DNA from 2 places in the Pseudomonas sp. SJZ078 genome. Region 1 is predicted to be linked to the other one. Evidence: predicted binding sites of a transcription regulator. Region 1 holds the regulator's gene; the other holds the start of a gene.

Region 1 (3,621 bases):
GCGCAGACCGAGCAACCCGTTAGAATCGACGGCGCCGGTGGTGTATCGACCGGCACAGGAATGAAAGCGTATCTGAAGGAAAGCAGGATACACCTGCTATCGAACGTAAGAGGACAGTATGAAGCTCGCTAAAACCCTCCCTATTTTGCTCAGTCTGGGCGCAGCACTGGGAAGCGCGAGCGCCTGGTCTCTTCCCAATGACCGCGACCAGCCTATCCGTATCCAGGCCGACGACGCCCAATTGGACGACAAGAACGGTATCGCCACCTACAAGGGCGACGTGATCATCACCCAGGGCTCGATGAAGGTCACCGGCAATACCGTGACCATCACCCGCACCCAGTCCGGCGATATCGACGTGGTGACCTCGGTGGGCAACCTGGCTTATTTCGAGCAGTTGCAAACGGCCGGCGACACCAAGCCCGTGCAGGGCTACGGGGTGACCATCCAATACCACGCCTCCCAGGATCGCGTGGTCCTGATCGACCGCGCCAAGGTCATCGACAAGGACAACAACGTCACCCAGGGCGAGAAAATCGTCTACGACACCAACAAGAAACTCGCCAGCGCCGGCCGCGCCACCGGCAGCAAGGTGACCGAGCAGCGTCCGCGGATCGATATGGTGATCCAGCCGAAAAAGAAAACCGAGCAAAAGGCCCAGTAATGGCAACTCTGAAAGCTCAGCACCTGGCCAAGAGCTACAAGGGCCGTCAGGTCGTGCGTGATGTCAGCCTGTCCATCGACAGCGGCCAGATCGTCGGCCTCCTCGGCCCCAACGGCGCGGGCAAGACCACCTGTTTCTACATGATCGTCGGCCTGGTCCAGGCCGATCAGGGCCGCGTCCTGATCGATGAGCTGGACGTCAGCCACCAGCCGATGCATGGCCGGGCAAAGGCCGGCATCGGCTACCTTCCACAGGAAGCGTCGATCTTTCGCAAACTGTCGGTCGCCGACAACATCATGGCGATCCTCGAAACCCGCAAGGAACTCGACAAGGCCGGTCGTCGCCAGGAACTGGAAAGCCTGTTGCAGGAATTTCACATCAGCCACATCCGCGACAACCTGGGCATGAGCTTGTCCGGCGGCGAACGGCGCCGGGTGGAAATTGCCCGCGCCCTGGCCACTGCACCGAAATTCATCCTGCTCGACGAACCATTCGCCGGCGTGGACCCGATTTCGGTGGGCGACATCAAACAGATCATCCACCATCTCAAGGCCAAGGGGATCGGCGTGCTGATCACCGACCACAACGTACGCGAGACGCTGGACATCTGCGAAACCGCCTATATCGTCAATGACGGTCAATTGATCGCTGAAGGTGACTCCGCCACCATCCTGGCCAACGAACTGGTCAAGGAAGTGTATCTGGGCCATGAGTTCCGCCTGTAAGCGCGAAGTGCCTGGCAAGCTGTCCCGGCGCCGTCGATTCAACCCGGCAGCGCCTCGGGACGCTCTCAGTGAATCCCCTATCATCGGGAAACTAATTGAGAGCTACCCCTAGGCAAACACCTCGGTTTCAGGCATATAATTTGCTTAAGGTTTGGCGCTTCGGCGCCCTTGTAGTGGATGGCGCATGTGCGCCGGCGAATAAGGTGTTAAGCCCCTGCCATGAAACCATCGCTAGTCTTGAGAATGGGCCAGCAGCTGACGATGACACCGCAGCTGCAACAGGCCATCCGCCTGCTCCAATTGTCGACCCTGGACCTTCAACAGGAAATCCAGGAGGCCCTGGAATCCAATCCGATGCTCGAACGCCAGGAAGAAGGCGACGACTTCGACAACACCGATCCACTGGCCGACAACGTCGAGCAGAAACCCAATACCGAGATTCAGGAAACCTCCTACCAGGAAGAAGCCGCCCCGACGGTGGATAACCTCGAGGATGGCGAATGGAACGAACGCATCCCCAACGACCTGCCCGTGGACACGGCCTGGGAAGACGTCTACCAGACCAGTGCCAGCAGCCTGCCGAGCAGCGACGATGACGAGTGGGACTTCACCACGCGTACCTCTGCCGGTGAAAGCCTGCAAAGCCACCTCCTGTGGCAACTGAACCTGGCACCGATGTCCGATACCGATCGCCTGATCGCCGTGACACTCATCGACTGCATCAACAACCAGGGCTACCTGGACGAAACCCTCGAGGAAATCCTCGAAGCCTTCGATCCGGAGCTGGACATCGAGCTGGACGAGATCGAAGCCGTCCTGCACCGTATCCAACAGTTCGAGCCGGCCGGCATCGGCGCCCGCAACCTGGGTGAGTGCCTGCTGCTGCAACTGCGCCAGCTGCCAGCCAAGACACCGTGGCTGGCCGAAGCCAAGCGACTGGTCACCGACTATATCGACCTGCTCGGCGGCCGCGACTATAGCCAGCTGATGCGCCGTATGAAGCTCAAGGAAGATGAACTGCGCCAGGTGATCGAACTGGTCCAGAGCCTCAACCCGCGCCCTGGCTCACAGATCGAGGCCACCGAACCCGAGTACGTGGTTCCGGACGTGATCGTGCGCAAGCACAACGATCGCTGGCTGGTGGAACTGAACCAGGAATCGGTCCCCAAGCTACGGGTCAACGCCCAATATGCGGGCTTTGTAAGACGCGCCGACACCAGCGCCGACAACACCTTCATGCGCAACCAGTTGCAGGAAGCGCGCTGGTTCATCAAGAGCCTGCAGAGTCGCAACGAAACCCTGATGAAGGTCGCCACCCAGATCGTCGAGCATCAACGGGGCTTCCTGGACTATGGCGACGAAGCGATGAAACCGTTGGTCCTGCATGACATTGCCGAGGCGGTGGGCATGCACGAGTCGACAATCTCCCGGGTGACCACGCAGAAATTCATGCATACCCCACGGGGTATCTACGAATTGAAATATTTTTTCTCCAGCCACGTCAGCACCTCCGAAGGCGGCGAATGCTCTTCCACGGCCATCCGCGCGATCATCAAGAAACTGGTGGCCGCGGAAAATCAGAAAAAGCCGTTGAGTGACAGCAAGATCGCTGGTTTACTGGAGGCACAAGGCATTCAGGTGGCCCGCCGTACCGTCGCCAAGTATCGTGAATCCCTCGGGATCGCGCCTTCGAGTGAACGCAAGCGGTTGATGTAACAAGGCCACGCCACAGCGTTCCAGTGGCAGGCATTTCTGCCTGCCGCTTTATGCACTGGCAACGAAGGAGAAGCTGTATGCAAGTCAACATCAGTGGACACCAACTGGAAGTGACCGAACCCCTGCGTACCTACATCGGCGAAAAACTCGACCGATTGGAAAGGCATTTCGACAAGATCACCAACGTGCAGGTCACGATGAACGTCGAGAAGCTGCTGCAGAAAATCGAAGCCACGTTGCATATTCCCGGCGGAGAGGTGGTTGCCAATGCGGAGCACACAGACATGTATGCCGCGATTGACCTGCTGACCGACAAGCTGGATCGCCAACTCAAAAAGCATAAGGAAAAGACCCAGAGCCTCCTCCAGGGCGCTACCGGTCGTTAACCCCCCCAATCCATGATCCGACTAGAAACCATCCTGACCCCCAGCCGTTCCAAGGTGAACGTGCTGGGAGGCAGTAAAAAGAAAGCCCTCGAACAAATCGCCGACCTGATCCACCTTGACGTCGAAGGTC
Region 2 (3,621 bases), on a different contig from region 1:
GAGGTATGCTGCAGCCACAGATGCAACAGACCAACACGACACGCCCGGAGTTCAGGCAGGCCGGCGAGCAACTCGTCCGTCACCAGATGAAAGCCCCGGGGCCTTGCCCGCAGGGTAATCAGCGTCTGTTGCCACATACAGTTCTCCGCACGCTCGGCGCGCATTCTAGCGCGCTCAGGAAAAAAACAAAGAGCCTAATATTCCACCTTCGATGTAAGCCTTTGGCGCTGGAAAACCCCTGTCATTCGCAAGACAAAAAGGCCTCGGAAAAACCGGCGCTTCCTGTGAGCGTTGACAAATTCCGGGCAAAAAAATGCCCGGCGAACCGGGCATATTTTTTTGCGTGGGTTTACAGGTTGTAACCACGCTCGTTGTGCTGGGCCAGGTCCAGGCCAACCGCTTCTTCTTCCTCGGAGACGCGCAGACCCATGACGGCGTCCAGCACCTTGAGGATGACGAAGGTGACGATCGCGGTGTAGATCACCGTGAAACCTACGCCTTTGACTTGAATCCACACCTGCGCGGCAATGTCAGTCACGGTGCCGAAGCCACCCAGGGCGGGCGCGGCGAACACGCCGGTGAGGATCGCGCCCAGGATACCGCCGATGCCGTGTACGCCGAAGGCATCCAGGGAGTCGTCATAGCCGAGCTTGCGTTTGAGGGTGGTTGCGCAGAAGAAGCACACCACGCCTGCGGCCAGACCGATGACCAGTGCACCCATCGGGCCCACAGTGCCAGCAGCCGGAGTGATCGCAACCAGACCTGCCACCACGCCCGAGGCGATACCCAAAGCGCTTGGCTTGCCATGGGTGATCCACTCGGCAAACATCCAGCCCAACGCGGCGGCAGCGGTGGCAATCTGGGTTACCAGCATCGCCATACCGGCAGTGCCGTTGGCGGCGACGGCGGAACCGGCGTTGAAGCCGAACCAGCCGACCCACAACATGGCCGCTCCCATCAGGGTGTAGCCCAGGTTATGCGGTGCCATTGGCGTGGTCGGGAAGCCTTTGCGCTTGCCCAGTACCAGGCACGCCACCAGGCCTGCGATACCGGCGTTGATGTGCACCACGGTGCCGCCGGCGAAGTCCAGCACGCCCCAGTCCCACAGCAGGCCGCCGTTACCGGACCAGACCATGTGCGCAATCGGCGCGTACACCAGGGTGAACCACACGCCCATGAAGATGAGCATGGCGGAGAACTTCATCCGCTCGGCAAATGCGCCGACGATCAGGGCCGGGGTAATGATGGCGAAGGTCATCTGGAAGGTGACGAACACCGCTTCAGGGAACAGTGCTGTCGGACCGGTGATGCTTGCCGGGGTCACGCCCGCCAGGAACGCCTTGCCCAGGCCACCGATGAACGAATTGAAATTGACGACGCCTTGCTCCATGCCAGTGGTGTCAAACGCAATGCTGTAGCCATAGATGACCCACAGGATGCTGATCAGACCGGTAATGGCAAAGCACTGCATCATCACGGAAAGAAGGTTTTTCGACCGAACCATGCCGCCGTAGAACAGCGCCAGGCCGGGAATGGTCATGAACAGTACAAGAATCGTGGCAGTCAGCATCCAGGCGGTATCGCCGGAGTTGAGGACGGGGGCTGCCGCCTCTTCTGCCATGGCCAGGCCAGGCATTACGAAGGACAACAGGGCTCCTAGCCCTGCGAATTTACGCAGAGTCATATTGTTTTCTCCTGGGGCGTTGGGTTTGGCGGCTTAGATGGCGTCGGTATCGGTTTCGCCGGTACGGATGCGGATAGCCTGTTCCAGATTGACCACAAAGATCTTGCCGTCACCGATCTTGCCGGTGTTGGCGGCCTTGGTGATTGCCTCGATCACCCGGTCAAGATCCTTGTCGTCAATGGCGACGTCGATCTTCACCTTGGGCAGGAAATCGACCACGTATTCCGCGCCGCGATACAGCTCGGTGTGGCCTTTCTGCCGGCCGAAGCCTTTGACCTCAGTGACGGTAATGCCCTGCACGCCGATTTCGGACAACGATTCGCGCACGTCGTCCAACTTGAACGGCTTGATGATGGCAGTGACTAGCTTCATGAAACTCTCTCCCGAATTGGTGGACTTGCCCCAGGAAAACAAACCCGACTCAAGTCTAAGCGCAGTGCCTGGCTTTGTAACGCATCGTCGGCCCAAGTTGCCCGACCAGCGCCAGTCAACCGTGCCAGGCGAAGCTCCCCGCTTCGCCAGGCTGCACTGCATTCGTCACAACGACTGCATCAGTGCATGGGTCATAGGCCTCTAAGCAGAAACCTTGCCATCTGTGCCCAAGTCCCCTGATTTCAGGGGTTTACCAGCAGCGCGCGCTTGCGCCGTCCCACGAACCGCTGCGATACGCACAACAACAGTGCGACATCGTTCGGCCCCGTGCGCGAAAAGCGTGCATCCAGTGCATGCGAATTGACTATAGACACTGCGTGATACACTGCCGCCATCGTTTTCAGGATTGCTGCCATGCTCGCCCCCAAAGACCTGCTCGACGCCCTCAGCGGCCACGCCTCCCGCCTCTTGAGCGGCGACACTCCGTTGCCCAAGAGCGAAATCGAAAGCCAGTTCAAAGCGCTGCTGCAAAGCGGCTTCAGCAAGCTGGACCTGGTGAGCCGGGAAGAATTCGACAGTCAGATGGTCGTACTGGCGCGCACCCGGGCGCGACTGGAAAGCCTGGAGGCGAAGGTGGCGGAATTGGAAGCGCGGCTCACCGCTGACGTGAAATAAGCGCTACCGATGAGGATCGCTTGCAGATTCGCTGCTCCAGCCTGAAGCGTTAGAGGAGGAATGAGGTGTCGATAGAATCCGAAAAACGTAAGGCCAAGCTGCTGTTTGCAACTGAATGCCATGCTGAGACTCGCCGCTCAGTTGGCGGCATATCTGCCACCCAGATCCGCTTTTTGAAAGTTGCGGCGGCCTGCGGTAAAGAGATGGAGCCAGCCGGTCTGCTCGCGGGCGCACGCGGCTGAAGTCCGATGCTGTAAACGACTGACTTCATCACGATCTTTTGACGATTACCTATCCAGCACGCGTGACCCGAACTCCAGGGATCAGAGCCGGAAACGACCCACCAGCGTATTGAATGACAGGGCCAGGTTGGACAACTCCTGGCTTGAAGCATTGGTCTGGGTTGCCCCTGCCGCTGTCTGGGTAGAGAGATCCTGGATATTCACCAGGTTGCGATCGACCTCGCGGGCCACATGGGCCTGTTCTTCGGAAGCCGTTGCAATCACCAGATTGCGGTCATTGATCTGCGAAATGCCCTCGGCGATCTGCTCGAGCGCCTCGCCGGTGGCGCGGGCGAGGCTCTGGGTCTCGGTCACCCGTGCCTGGCTCTTGCTCATTGCGTCGACCGCACTGTCGGCACGGTCCTGGACCGCGTGGATCATGCCCTCGATTTCACCGGTGGAGGCCTGGGTGCGCGCCGCCAGGGCACGCACTTCATCCGCGACCACGGCAAAGCCCCGCCCCTGCTCCCCCGCGCGAGCAGCCTCGATAGCAGCGTTGAGGGCCAGCAGGTTGGTCTGCTCGGCGATCCCACGAATCACATCCAACACCTTGCCGATATCGCGGACCTGCATGGCAAGGTCTTTGACCAACCCGGTGGACGAGGTGAT

The links. Region 1 encodes sigma-54, which starts transcription at its own class of promoters, with help from an activator protein. Its sites were predicted from a motif close to ANTGGCATNNANNTTGCTNT; they were not measured.
Region 2: a site for sigma-54 is predicted at 2,259-2,278, ahead of glnK (P-II family nitrogen regulator). Genes of this name have one in related genera too.

The regions. Positions count from the first base shown of each region.
Region 1 covers NZ_VIUG01000002.1:68,859-72,479, reverse strand. Annotated here, with positions in the region: gene lptC (LPS export ABC transporter periplasmic protein LptC) at 1-132, shown strand, start outside; gene lptA (lipopolysaccharide transport periplasmic protein LptA) at 119-664, shown strand; gene lptB (LPS export ABC transporter ATP-binding protein) at 664-1,389, shown strand; gene FBY02_RS02160 (RNA polymerase factor sigma-54) at 1,609-3,105, shown strand; gene hpf (ribosome hibernation-promoting factor, HPF/YfiA family) at 3,183-3,491, shown strand; gene ptsN (PTS IIA-like nitrogen regulatory protein PtsN) at 3,504-3,621, shown strand, end outside.
Region 2 covers NZ_VIUG01000008.1:113,876-117,496, forward strand. Annotated here, with positions in the region: gene FBY02_RS10255 (secondary thiamine-phosphate synthase enzyme YjbQ) at 1-137, opposite strand, end outside; gene FBY02_RS10260 (ammonium transporter) at 350-1,684, opposite strand; gene glnK (P-II family nitrogen regulator) at 1,718-2,056, opposite strand; gene FBY02_RS10270 (accessory factor UbiK family protein) at 2,471-2,731, shown strand; gene FBY02_RS28100 (hypothetical protein) at 2,797-2,973, shown strand; gene FBY02_RS28720 (methyl-accepting chemotaxis protein) at 3,055-3,621, opposite strand, start outside.